3 regions of the Ruegeria sp. HKCCA5491 genome follow, and region 3 is predicted to be linked to each of the others. Evidence: riboswitches for the same ligand, from Rfam matches in the RefSeq annotation. Region 3 holds a riboswitch; each other region holds the start of a gene.
What was found. A riboswitch is a leader RNA that binds a small molecule or an ion and turns the genes downstream of it on or off. The one in region 3 is predicted to bind cobalamin.
Positions count from the first base shown of each region.

Region 1: linked by a shared signal. The riboswitch ahead of GOV88_RS07875 (DUF1636 domain-containing protein) and the one ahead of GOV88_RS15265 (DUF1636 family protein) in region 3 are both predicted to bind cobalamin.
Region 2: linked by a shared signal. The riboswitch ahead of GOV88_RS09160 (hypothetical protein) and the one ahead of GOV88_RS15265 (DUF1636 family protein) in region 3 are both predicted to bind cobalamin.

Region 1 covers NZ_WQGG01000004.1:170,512-175,005, forward strand. The annotation lists gene cobN (cobaltochelatase subunit CobN) at 1-1,455, opposite strand, end outside; gene cobW (cobalamin biosynthesis protein CobW) at 1,459-2,514, opposite strand; gene GOV88_RS07875 (DUF1636 domain-containing protein) at 2,511-2,900, opposite strand; cobalamin riboswitch at 2,985-3,194, opposite strand; gene GOV88_RS07880 (NAD(P)-dependent oxidoreductase) at 3,333-4,289, shown strand.
Region 2 covers NZ_WQGG01000005.1:180,028-184,521, forward strand. The annotation lists gene GOV88_RS09150 (DNA polymerase III subunit gamma/tau) at 1-659, opposite strand, end outside; gene GOV88_RS09155 (dual specificity protein phosphatase family protein) at 829-1,326, shown strand; gene GOV88_RS09160 (hypothetical protein) at 1,329-1,736, opposite strand; cobalamin riboswitch at 1,819-2,042, opposite strand; RNA gene ffs (signal recognition particle sRNA small type) at 2,162-2,260, opposite strand; gene GOV88_RS09170 (bifunctional 2',3'-cyclic-nucleotide 2'-phosphodiesterase/3'-nucleotidase) at 2,300-4,144, opposite strand; gene nudC (NAD(+) diphosphatase) at 4,345-4,494, shown strand, end outside.
Region 3 covers NZ_WQGG01000011.1:102,602-107,095, reverse strand. The annotation lists gene GOV88_RS15280 (Fur family transcriptional regulator) at 1-93, shown strand, start outside; gene GOV88_RS15275 (metal ABC transporter ATP-binding protein) at 96-827, shown strand; gene GOV88_RS15270 (iron chelate uptake ABC transporter family permease subunit) at 827-1,624, shown strand; cobalamin riboswitch at 1,719-1,925, shown strand; gene GOV88_RS15265 (DUF1636 family protein) at 2,026-2,382, shown strand; gene GOV88_RS15260 (ABC transporter ATP-binding protein) at 2,379-3,170, shown strand; gene GOV88_RS15255 (ABC transporter substrate-binding protein) at 3,183-4,130, shown strand; gene GOV88_RS15250 (iron ABC transporter permease) at 4,132-4,494, shown strand, end outside.

The sequences.
Region 1 (4,494 bases), on a different contig from region 3:
CAGAGCTTTGCCCCGGCGCAGGGCGGTGAAGTGGAATGCGCCGTCAGTGCAGGCGGGATCATCCTCGGGTGCGCCCCAGACCGTTTGCAGGTCGGTGCGCAGTTGTTCGGGCAGGTCCGCCAGTGCGGTTTGATACTCAGTCAGTGGCCATGAAATGCGCGCGTCCAGAAGCGTATCGGCAATTGGTTCGGCGGGCGCGGTATCGTAGCCCTCGGCCCGAAGGTCACGCAGCATCGCCTCGGCCGAGGCCAGCGCGTCCAGACCAACCGCATGGGCCATCTGCCAGTCCTTGCCGGGATAGGTGGACAACACCAGCGCAGGCAACCGATCGGATTTGGGTTTGTCCTGCAGATTCAGCCAGCCGGTGACGCGGTCAAGGATAGCTTCGATCCGTTCCTCCTCGGCCCGGTGGGCAAAGCGGGAATATTCCAGATGCGGATCACGCTTGCCCGGTTCCTTGAACGAGGCGATGCCTGCGTTGATCCGCCCGTCCACCTCGGGCAGAACGACATGCATGGCAAGGTCGGCGGGGGACAGACCTCGTTCCGCCTCGGCCCAGGCTTTGCGGCGCGAGGTGGCCAGCGCGACCTGAAACACGGGGACATTCGCTGCGTCCAAGGGCGAGGTACCAGAGGCGCCCTTTCCCGAGAAAGACGTGGCGTTGAGGATCGCCGACGGAGAAAGCGATACGATGGTGTCGCGCAGCCAGTCGGCGGCGGCGGGGGCTTTCAACGAGGGGGCGAACAGGCCCACAGCCTGAAACCCGCGCGCACGCAGGCTGCGGATCAGGGCCGCCACGGGGGCGGTGTCGGCGGATGTGAGATAGGCGCGGTAGAAACTGACCACAACGCGTTTCGCATGGCCGGAAAACGCCTGTTCTGCTGGGATCACACCGCGATCCGGGCACCAAACACCGCATTCGGGGATGGTCTTGGCCCCCATCACCGGACCCGCATACAACCCCGCTGCCAGCGCCATCTGCGCCAAAGCGGCTTGTGCTGCGACCTCGCCCCCCGTGTCGCACAGATGTGCCAAGCGCCGCAGGGTTGACACGGGCAGGGTGGAATAGTCATCCAGCGGCGTATCCTCGCGCCCATCGGCGGGCAGCACGGCCACAGCAATTCCTTTGGCCTGCGCCAGCGCCAGAACCTGTTGCAAGCCATAGGCCCAATAGGGCACCCCGCCAATCAGGCGGATCAGGATACCCTTGGCACCCTCCAACGTCTGCTCCACATAGGTGTCAACGGACAGAGGATGTTTCAGCGCCGTCAGATTGGCCAGCCGCAGGGTCGGCATCCGCCCCTCGGGCCCGCCACCGCGATGCCAGCCCGCCGCGAATGCGCCTAGGTCACTGTCGGAAAAAGACAGCACCACCAAATCCGCCGGGCTCTGGCCCAGATCGGTCGGGGTCTCGGATTCCTCGAGCCCGTGGCTTTCGCGGAAGACGACGTGCATGATTTACTCGGCGGCCTCTTTCACACCCACAAGGATATCACGGATTTCAGCTTCCTTTATATCGTCATGCTCGGCGATGACGACCAACCGCGAGCGGCGCGCCTCGTCCGGTTCCCAAAGGCGATCATACTGATGACGCACGCGCGCGCCCACGGCCTGCACCAGCAGGCGCATCGGTTTGCCTTGAACGTCGGCATAGCCTTTGACGCGCAGGATGTTCAGTTCAGACGCCAGACGTTCGATTTTGGCCACCAGATCGGCCGGGTCGGCCTGTTCGGGCAGTTCGACGATGATGCTTTCGAAATCGTCATGTTCGTGGTCGTCGTGACCGTCATGATGGCTGGGGCGCGCATCCATGTCATCCTCGGCAGCCGCTTCAAGTCCTAACACAACACGGACGTCCACGGCACCTTCGGCAACCTCAACCACAGGCAGCGGGCGAGGGGACTCGGCGGCGATGATCTCGCGCGCTTTGGCGACGCCTTCGGGACCGGCCAGATCCGGCTTGGTCAGCAGGATGATATCGGCGCAGGAAATCTGATCCTCAAACACCTCGGATAGGGGCGTTTCATGGTCAATCGAGTCATCGGCCAGACGCTGAGCGTCCACGGCCTCGACATTCGGCGCAAAGCGACCGGCAGCCACAGCCTCGGCATCGGCCAGCGCGATCACGCCATCGACGGTGATTTTCGAACGGATATCGGGCCAGTCGAACGCCTTCAGCAGTGGCTTGGGCAGGGCGAGGCCAGAGGTTTCGATCAGGATGTGATCGGGACGCGGCTCCAGCGCCATCAGAGCTTCGATGGTCGGGATGAAGTCGTCGGCCACGGTGCAGCAGATGCAGCCGTTCGCCAGTTCCATGATGTTCTCTGCCGGGCAATCCGGGATCGAGCAGGATTTCAGGATGTCGCCATCGACGCCAACATCGCCGAACTCATTGACCACCACGGCCAGACGTTTGCCCTGCGGGTTCTGCATCAGGTGCTTAACCAAAGTTGTTTTGCCCGAGCCCAAAAAGCCGGTGATCACGGTGACGGGGAGTTTTTCCAAGTTGCTCATTTCTGGGCTCCAATCGGGGGAATGCGGGCCGCGCAGTTTTTGCGGAAATGTTCGGGGCGTTCGCGCCATTTGACTAAGCCGTCTTCGGTCGCAAGGTACTTGGTCGCACCTTCGACGATGGTTTCGACATGGTCGCTTTCATTCAGGTGCTCATACACGAACGTCCAGCGTTCGGGCCCACCGCGTAGAACGATGGAACAGCCCTGATCACAATTCGACAGGCATTCTACGGCTTTCAGGACAACGCCCTCTGGCAGCGTGGCCTGTTCAAGGGCTTTGTGCAGCAATGCGCCGGGCCGCTGCGCGTCGTCCTCGACGGGCAGTCCTCGGCGACAAGTGGTGCAGACCAGCAGCTCGACTGGTGCAGTATCGGTCACGTCTCTCATCCCCCCAAATCCTCTTTGTGGGGGACGGGGTCTCATGCGGGCCACGCGTTGCGACATGGACCCGACACCGGAACACCCCGTCCGGTTACATCTTCGGGCGTTGGCAGGTCTCCCGGCTTGCGGATATCGGGGCATAGCCCTGTCAGATGTCCCGCCTTCCCGACCTTTTTGGCCAGTGGCTTTGGGCACCCTCTCCGGTCACGGTCGCGGGGGCGGCTGTGTTTCACGGAAGATCCGCTGACACATTCCCTTTTCATCCATCCTCAGATGGACACCAACGGATCGGACATGCGGCACCCGGCAGGGGATTGTCAAGCGACTCGCAGATATCTGCGCTACCAGAGTGAAAAAGCGACCTGACAGCGTCGCTGGGCGGCATGACTTGGGGGCAAGCGTCATGCTGCCATGCCCTAAACAAGAGAGGTATGTCGCATGAAGGTAGGCTTTATCGGGCTGGGCAATGTGGGTGGCAAACTGTCGGGATCCTTGCTTCGCAACGGGATCGACCTGACCGTACATGATCTGAATCCCAATCTGGTCGCTGAATTTGTAGCGCGGGGTGCAAAGGCCGCCGAAAACCCTGCGCAGTTGATGCGCGACTGCGATGCGGTCATTACCTGCCTGCCATCACCCGCCGCGTCGGATGCGGTGATGCAAGAGATGCTGCCCAATGTCCGTACCGGCAAGATCTGGATGGAGATGTCTACCACCGACGAGGCCGAGGTCAAACGGCTAGGTGCCCTTGTTATCGAGCGCGGGGGCGCAGCGGTGGATTGCCCTGTGTCGGGCGGGTGCCACCGCGCTGCGACGGGCAACATCTCGATCTTTGCGGGCTGTGACCGGAATACCTTTGAGCGTATCCTGCCATTTCTGACGACAATGGGCCGGCGTATCCTGCACACCGGTGATCTCGGCTCGGCCTCGGTGCTGAAGGTCCTGACAAACTACCTGGCCACGGCGAATCTGATCACTTGCGCCGAAGCATTGGTTACCGCCAAGGCGGCCGGTATGGACCTGAATACCACGTATGAGGCCATCAAGATCTCTTCGGGTACATCCTTTGTCCATGAGACAGAAAGCCAGGTCATTTTGAACGGATCGCGGGATATCTCATTCACAATGGACCTTGTGAAAAAGGACATCGGTCTGTTTCAGGAGGTGGCAGACCGCGCCGGTGTTCCGCTTGAAATGAACCCGCTGATGATCCGCATTTTTGACGACGCCATCGCACGTTACGGAGAGCGGGAGCTTTCGCCGAACATCATCCGGCGCCTGGAGGATGCGACTGGGCTGGATGTCAGCGCCCCAGGGTTTCCACCCGAGATGGAAGACGATGAACCCGAAGAGCCAGGTTACGAGGTCGTCCCTCAGGGTCGCAACGCCGTTTAGTTATTCATGAAGTCCGTCACCTTGCCGCCGCGCGCTTGTCCACCGGGCGCGCAGCGGTCCTCCTGTGGGCAGGATCGCTCTTCTAGCAACAGAAGCAGGGTAAGGCCTACGGGAACAAAAATCCCATTTCTTGATGGGTTTAGGCGCGGGGAGGGCGCTATTGCCTAAGTGCTAAACTCGAGCACCACAGAGCTAAGTCGATGAT
Region 2 (4,494 bases), on a different contig from region 3:
GCACGAGTGATCAGCGCCAAGGCGTCCTCGGCAATCTGAGCGTTCTCGGCAGTTGCGATTTTTTTCAGCAGGCCGATCATGTCCTCGGGTTCGATCCGGCGCAGGTCGAAGCGTTGACACCGCGACAGGACCGTCACCGGAACCTTTCGGATTTCGGTTGTGGCAAAGATGAACTTCACATGCTCAGGCGGTTCTTCAAGGGTTTTGAGCAAAGCGTTGAACGCGCTGTTCGACAGCATGTGAACTTCGTCGATGATGTATATCTTGTAGCGCGCACTGGCGGCACGATAGCGGACGCTTTCGATGATCTCGCGAATGTCGTTCACACCGGTGCGGCTTGCGGCGTCCATCTCCATTACGTCGACATGGCGGCCCTCCATGATGGCCACGCAGTGTTCGCACTGGCCGCAGGGTTCGATTGTCGCTTTGCCTTCACCGTCTGGTCCGATGCAGTTCATGCCCTTGGCAATGATCCGCGCGGTGGTGGTTTTGCCGGTACCGCGAATGCCGGTCATGACAAAGGCCTGCGCTATCCGGTCGGCCTCGAACGCGTTTTTCAGGGTACGTACCATGGCGTCCTGGCCCACGAGGTCGGCAAAAGTTTCAGGACGGTATTTGCGGGCGAGCACCTGATAGGCGGGGCTTGGTGTTTCGGTCATGTCTGCTCTGTCGGATTCGTATCAGCTTTGCAGCGTAGTGACCCCTGCCGCTCACGTCCACCGCAGGGAGCGATGAAATTCGATTTGGATTACTGCGGCACATTGGATACAGGTTCGGGTGGGCGTGTATCGGCTTGCCCAGCCATTTCCTTCTGGCAGAGTGCGCACCTTGGACAGGTTTGAAATTTACTCAATGCCGGTTCGGTCCGGTCTGTTGGGCTTGGCGCAAATGCCAGGTCGGCACGGCGACTTTGCCGGGGATCTTGAGCGGATCATGCAATGGCGGCCGGCAATGGTCATTTCGATGACCACTTCCAATGAGTTGGAGGCCGTAGGAGCGCACCATCTCGGGCGCGACCTGCAGAGCCGCGCAATCACTTGGGTTCATCTTCCGGTGCAGGATTTTGGCGCACCGTCATCGAACGTAAGGTGTGATTGGCCAAACGCCAGCACCGATGCACACCGCGTCCTGTCTGCGGGTGGACGGGTCTTGGTTCATTGCCGGGGCGGATGCGGGCGGTCCGGCATGATTGTGTTGCGCTTGCTGGTCGAAGGCGGTGAAGCCCCGGATAAGGCGCTGCGCCGGTTGCGCGCGGTCCGGCCGTGCGCCGTCGAAACCGACGCGCAGATGGCTTGGGCCACGGCACCGGCATCAACCGGGCTTTGACGTCACGCCATGGCTGGTTGTGGGTCACCAGCCGCGGGACGCAGTCCCAAGGTTGTAACCTCGAGCATTGCGCAGGGCATATCGGACAGCGTTCCGGTTGGCATGGCCGACAGGCTGGTCCCGAACATCATGTCGGCGTAATCGTCCAGCTTTGTCGTCGGTGTATCCGGGGGCGTACCACAATAAACCCTGATCAGATCTGAATGGGCGCGAAACCGTGCTGTGCACCCTTCTGCGCAATGCGAAAGCTCTCCACTGCCTTCGACCTCGAACTCTTTGGTTGTGACAGGCTGCGCTGTCGCCATCGCGTCCGCCATGGCACGTGCCATCCTTGCCAAGGCCGGACAGGGTTTGCCGGTTTTCTGACAAATCGTTGCAGAAAACTCGTGCGTTTTTGTCTTCCAGATCATTGTGCGCCCTCCGCGCGAAGGACGGGGGGCGTGGGTCAGGTCGCTTTGTGCGGCTTTGACCTGCCCGGACACCCCGCCCGAGTTTCGGTTTCAGTCAGATGGCAGGTCTCCTGACTTGCGAGTCATCGCTTTGCCAACCTTCCCAGCCGTTGGGCCAGTGGTGTCTCGGCATTGCTCACCGCTTACAGTTGCGGGGGCAGTCGCGGCATTGGTCCGTTTCGGCATCGCCGGGGCAGGACCGCACCGTGTTCCCTTTTCATCCCTTCCCGGTAAGCCGGGTCGAGAACCATCAAGTCAGCGCTATCCGGTGAAATCGGTCCGAGTCAAGCGGGCTTTGTCACCGCTTTAGACGCAGGGTTGTCTTCCCGATAGGGCGGCGGGCTTGTTCATGCCGGATCGCGGAATAGCCTTAAGCATGTGGGGGGAAGTGAGAGGTTGGACATCGACCCAAGCGGGGCTCGTTGTGGCTGCTTCCTTCCGGACCTGACCAGGTTGGCGAGGCGCTCGCCCGCGCCAACCTCTCAGGGGTGGATATATGCATTTCGTTTGCGGATGACAACCCGTCACAGCGTAAGCCGGATTAGTAAAAAACCATCGTCATCGCGCCCAATGACTGACGGGTTATACGTCTGCAATTCAGCTAAATGGTGCTGCGCCTTGGGACTGGTTCTGAGAATCGCAAACGCCCCGGATAGCGGTCTGAGTGTGAATGGCCGCGGCGCATCCGCCAACGGATCCGCGGGAAGGCGGCCCGCGACATAATCCCGAACAATGCATTGGATCGACAAAACTGGTAACGGAATCTGCCTTGCGGTGTCTACGAAGGGGAAATGCCCACCTCCGCTGGCCCGGTAGTTGTTGAGGGCAACAACAAAGGATTGCTGATCGTCGATAGGGTGCTCGGCAAGGCGAATATTCTTGACGCGGTTATGCGATGAATTCGTCAAATTGCCGCCCGCGTCGAACCGCGCGGGCATACCAAGGTCGATCTGGTAGCTAAGGCCGTGCAGGATATCAAAATTGTAACCGGCGCGCGCGGAATTCCGCAGGTCGATTTGTTGACTTGCGTGCATTTGATTGAGCACGCCAGCCGACATCTCAAGCCAGTCTCTAATCTGCGCGCCCGAAACCACGACGGCCTGCATTTCGTTTGGAAAGATGTTCAGGTCGTTGACATGGCGAAGCCGGATTTGACCCGCCGGAACGTCGGTAAAGGATCGTGGCCCTGCGCGCCCTCCGAATTTCGAGGGCGATACGGCTGACAGAACCGGTAGGCCCTCGTGCGTTGTTCCTTTTAGGAAGGGGCGCAACGCGGCGGCTTGCGCTGCCGCGACCAGCGCAAGCCCCCTGTCCGGCGCACAGAAGCTGAAATAACTGTGCAAATTTTGACGCGTTTCGCCGACAGGCTTGGCCGAGTGCAACCGTGTCTCTTTATGTGCTTGTGCGAACAGACGCTTCAGATCAGCGTCCTCTTCCGTCGGGGCCGCGGGCGTCGCTGGTGAAACAGAATGCAGTTCCACATGTTGGTCCCCAATCGACCACCCGCCCGCGTCTTTTTGGTGCAACGTCAGGTCAATGATGCCCAGATGCGAACCGGCCGCGCCCGGCATCACAACCGGTTTTCCGTGAACAAGACCGTGTTGTGGGTCGACATGCTCCAGACTCTGATGAGCAGAGCCGGGCAGGGTCAAGTGGGAATGCCCAGCAATGATCGCATCAATTCCGGGCACCGCTGCCAGGGGGATAGCCGCATTCTCAAGATTGGGCGCGGGTGCAGCGGCGCCAAGCCCTGTATGGGCAAGTGCCACAATCAGATCGCATCCCCCGGATCGCAATTCCCGCGTTTTTCGATGGGCGCACGTCAGGATGTCCTCTACCGAAACGGCACCTTGCAGGCGGTGCGCTTCCCACTTGGCTGTCTGCGGTGGGAGGACAGAGAACACACCGATTTTCAAAACCAGATCTTGCCCCTGCATTTTGATGTTCCGGTCAAGAATCGTATGCGCCTGCCAGCTTGCCGGGCGGTCGGCTCTGGTGGCATTGCTGCAAATGACCGGGCACGTGGCTTGGGCGACTATGCGGTCCAGTACCTCAAGCCCGAACCCAAAGTCATGGTTTCCCAACCCAACGGCGTCATAACCAAGGTCATCAAAGGCTTGCATCAGGATGTGACGGCTGTCGGTCTGCGCCACGGCCCATTCACCAATGGGCGCACCTTGAAGGGCGTCACCATTGTCGAACAGCAAGACAAGGCGCCCTTGAGACTGGGCCTGCGTTCGGGCCGCTTTGATCAGACTTGCGGTTCTGCTCAGGCCGATCGAAGGGTCAGGAGTGTCCGCATAATAGTCGAATCCGGTCAAATTCATGTGCAGATCGGTTGTCGCCAATATCCGGATCTGCGCTGTCATTAAGGAAGAGGGAGGTTTCACTACTCTACTTTTGGCAGTTTTTTATTAATCAATTTCAACAAAAAGCGTATCAGGTGCAAATTTCAAGGTCAGGCTAAGGCTTTTCAGCGGCGCAGGAACTTTTTCATAAGAAGCTGAAAAGCCATTGCAACGTCGTGGCTGCCATGGCAGCCCTGTGCGGAAAATCCGAAGGAACTGCAATGAAAAACGCGGAACATGTGACGTTTGGTGGCTCTGGCCTGGATCGTGCGGCGCATATTCGCGCAGACGCAGATGAGATCGCGTTGGCGCGCGCGAATCCCGAGGCACGGTGCATTTTGCTGTGGCGTGGCAAGCTGTTGGTTCAGGGG
Region 3 (4,494 bases):
TTGGGGGCTGCAGCACGCGCGGCGGGTTTCGAAATTGAACGAACGGTTGTAGAAGCCGAAGGGCTTTGCCCCGACTGCACCGAAAAGGCGTAGAAATGACCCTGATCACCGTTGAAAAACTCAGCGTAAGGTACGGTGCGAACACCGTTCTGCAAAATGTGGATATGGCGATTGAGGCAGGTGAGATCGTCACCATCGTTGGCCCGAACGGATCGGGCAAAACCAGTCTGCTTAGGGCCATCATCGGTGCGACAAATCCCTCTGCTGGCCATGTTTCCCGGAAGCCTGGGCTGAAAATCGGCTATGTGCCGCAAAAACTGCATGTTGACCCGACATTGCCGATCTCGGTTGCAAGGTTCATGCGTCTGACGCACCGTGTTTCAAAAGATGACTGCGCTGCGGCGCTGGCGGCGGCAGGTGTGCCGGATCTTTTGAAGCGCCAGATGTCCCAACTGTCCGGGGGCCAGTTTCAGCGCGTATTGCTGGCGCGGGCTTTGATCAATCGTCCCGACATCCTTTTGCTGGACGAAGCCACGCAAGGTCTAGACCAGCGAGGCTCGGCCAGTTTTTACCAGCAGATCGAGGCGGTGAGACAGGAAACCGGTTGCGCCATCCTGATGATCAGCCACGAGCTGCACGTTGTGATGAGTGCTTCGGACAGGGTGATCTGCCTCAATGGTCATGTCTGCTGCGAGGGGTCGCCTGCCGTGGTTGCTTCGGCACCAGAATACCGCGCCCTGTTTGGAACAGGCACCGGTGGCGCGCTTGCCCTGTATCGCCACGAACATGATCACAACCACGACCACTCTCACGAAGCGGCAGAATAATGCTTGATGATTTTATGACGCGGGCAACGCTCGCCGGTATTGGCGTGGCAATTGCAGCCGCCCCCCTTGGGTGTTTTGTGGTCTGGCGGCGTATGGCTTACTTTGGCGATGCCACCGCTCATGCTGCGATCCTGGGTGTTGCGCTGTCGCTGGCTTTCCAGATGTCGGTCTTTCTGGGCGCATTGGTTGTCGCGCTTATCATGGCGTTGGCCGTCACATTGCTGTCCGGTCGCGGTTATGCCATGGATACCCTTCTTGGAGTTATGGCGCATTCGTCGCTTGCCTTTGGCCTTGTCGCGGTGTCGTTTTTGTCGGGCATTCGCATCGACCTGATGGCCTATCTTTTTGGTGACATACTGTCAGTTTCGCGCACCGATCTTGTCGTGATCTGGGGCGGGGCCGCGCTGGTCGTCGCGTTGATCGTATGGCGATGGTCGCAACTGCTGACCGCTACGCTGAACGAAGAATTGGCCTACGCCACCGGGTTCGACCCCAAGCGCGAGCAGTTGATCCTGACTTTGTCACTGGCGGTTACGGTTGCTGTCGCGATCAAAGTTGTAGGCGTGTTGCTCATTGCCGCGATGCTGATCATTCCGGCGGCGGCCGCGCGCAGCCTGGCGCGATCTCCGGAAACGATGGCATTGATTGCCGCGGCAATCGGGGCTTTCGCGGCCGTGGCAGGACTGCGCTCAGCTTATGTGTTTGACACACCGGCGGGTCCCTCAATCGTCTGCGTGGCCGCGGTTTTGTTTGCCGGTTTCAGCCTCACGGGATGGCGGTCGCGAAGCGGGGTGTAGGACAATTATACTTTGGATTGGTCAATGGGGTTTTGCGTCTGCCAAAAATTGATTGGCTACCACAATATTGTCGTTGACCTGACATGTGATCTCGGGCACTCGTTCGGATGATGGTTCCCGATGGTGCGCCCAAGGGATGAAAAGGGAATACGGTGAGGCCGCCATTTTGCGCCAAGTCCGTGACTGCCCCCGCAACTGTAAGCGGTGAGCGACGCCAACAACCCACTGGCCCAAGTGCCGGGAAGGATGGCCGAGCATCGACCCGCAAGTCAGGAGACCTGCCATCAAATGTTAACCAACTCGGGGCGGGGCGTCCTGAAAGGAGGCTTTGATGGCACGAGCACATCGTGTTTACATTTCCGACACTGTCTGCCCGCGCTTTGAAGCTGGCGGAGGAACCCATGCCGTCAGCGCCTGACCATTTTCTTCTCATCTGCAAAACGTGCCAGGGAGAGGCCCACGCGCAGGGCTTGTCCGACGCGCTGTTCGATCGTTTGCCAAATGGTTTTTCCATCCGCATGGTCGATTGCATGGCTGGATGCGCGCGGCCTGTGACTGTTGGATTTCAGGCAGTCGATAAAGCACAGTACCTTTTTGGTGACATTCTTGATACGCAGGATATCCAGGCACTGACTGAGTTTGCCCACCAATACCAAAACAGCGCAGATGGCTGGACCAATGCGACCGAGCGTCCGGAAAAACTGTTCACAAAGACACTGTCCCGCATGCCCCAAATTCAAAAAGGGCTGTGTCCATGACCAACCCAGCTATTTTGGTTGCGCGTGATCTGACCCATCAGGTTCTTAGTGGCGATATACTGCTGCAGGGGGTCTCATTCACATTATGCGAAGGCGCAATCCTTGCAATTGCCGGGCCCAACGGGGCAGGCAAGACGACGCTTTTGAATCTGTTATGCGGCGCGCACGAGGTGAATCAGGGTGATGTTCTGGTCAACGGACGCAGCCTGAAACAGATGTCCGCACGGGATCGGGCGCGGACGATCGCCGTGGTCAGTCAGCAGGAGTTCCCGGATGGCAGGTTGCTGTTGCGGGATTATGTGGCGCTGGGCCAGATTCCGATCCGTGCAGACCGCTCTGCCGAGGAACACGCCGCGGATCTGGTCAGAATCCTGAGCCTCACCGGGCTTAGTGCTTTGGCCGAAAAAAAGATGGCCGTTCTGTCCGGGGGGGAACGCCAGCGCGCGCATATCGCCCGTGCTTTGGCCCAGAATCCTACGCTTTTGTTTCTGGACGAACCCACCAACCATCTGGATCCAGACACGAAGGGGCGGATGCTGTCGCTGGTCGCTGAACTGGGAATCACTGTGGTGATGATCCTGCATGATCTGGTGATGATCCCAGAATTTGCCACTCATGTGGCATTGATGAAAGATACACGGCTGACTGGTTTTGGGCTGGTCGCCGATGTGCTGACCCCGGACAGGGTTAGTGACACGTTTGGCGTCGATTACCTGTGCTTTCACCACGAAGGGCGCGTGATCCCGGCGCTGGATATCCGAAAAACCTCGATAACAACTTATGAATAGGAATATTTCTGAATGAAACAGATCTTGTCTGTGGCGTTGACCACCGTTTTGGCAGGTGGTGCCGTCGCGCACGAAGTCACGGTTGATAATTGCGGTGCGCCGCTGGTGTTCGACACCCAGCCCGAGCGTCTGGTTGTGCATGATATGAACATGACCGACATGGCCTTTGCGTTGGGTCTGCAGGACAAGATCGTGGGTCTGACCGGCATCACCGGCTGGTACAAGACCAGCCCCGAGTTTGACACGCTGCGCGGTGACATCCCCGAGCTTGCGCCGAAATACCCAACTGTTGAGAACCTTGTGGCGGTAGAGCCTGACCTGTTCTTCGCGGGTTGGTACTATGGGATGAAGCCGGGGGGCGACGTGACGCCCGACACGCTGGAACCCTTTGGCATCAAGACAATGATCCTAACGGAAAGCTGTGTGCATCTGGACAAGGAGCGTCCCGAGGCCAGCATGGACCTGTTGTTTGATGATGTGCTTCGTCTGGGCGAGGTCATGCATGTTGAAGACAAGGCCGAGGCTCTGGTTTCCGGCTGGAAAGAGGAACTGGCAGCGATCCAGGCGCAGACTGCGGACCTGCCAAAACCCCGTGTTTTCCTGCTGGATGGACCAGCCGACGCGCCCTTTACCGCAGGTAAATTCGCCATCCCTGACGCGATGATCGCTGCAGCTGGTGGTGCGAATGTCACTCATGACATGGACACAAGCTGGGGCCGCACCTCGTGGGAAGCTGTGGCAGCTTCGAACCCCGAATTTCTTGTGCTGCTGGATTATCAGACCGGCAACGGCGCGGAGGACACGTTCAAGTTTCTGCAGGAACACCCCGTGATGTCGCAGACCGACGCGGTAAGGAACGAGCGCTGGATTGGCCTACGTTACGAAGAACTGACCCCCGGACCCGCAAATATCGCGGCGATTTCGAAAATGGCCGACGCGATGCACCCGGGCCTGAACTAATATGGGCCGTTTTGGCCTGACACTCTTGCTTGGGGCGGTTGTTGTGGCCGCCCTTTTGCTGGTTTCGACCATTTACGGCACGACGCAAATTCCAGCCGCGGTTGCGTTGGATGCGGTGATGCTGGGCACCGGCATGGCGGATGGCGAGGTGTCGCCGCTGCACCGCATTGTCTTTGACCTTCGCTTGCCGCGTGCATTGTTTGCGGCCGTGATCGGTGCAGGGCTGGGCGTTGTCGGCGTAGTGCTTCAGACCACAACACGCAACGACTTGGCTGATCCCTTCCTGTTCGGCCTTTCGTCGGGTGCGGCGGCGGGTGCGGTTTTCGTCATTACGGTGACCGGCGACATCCTGGGATTCTGGACG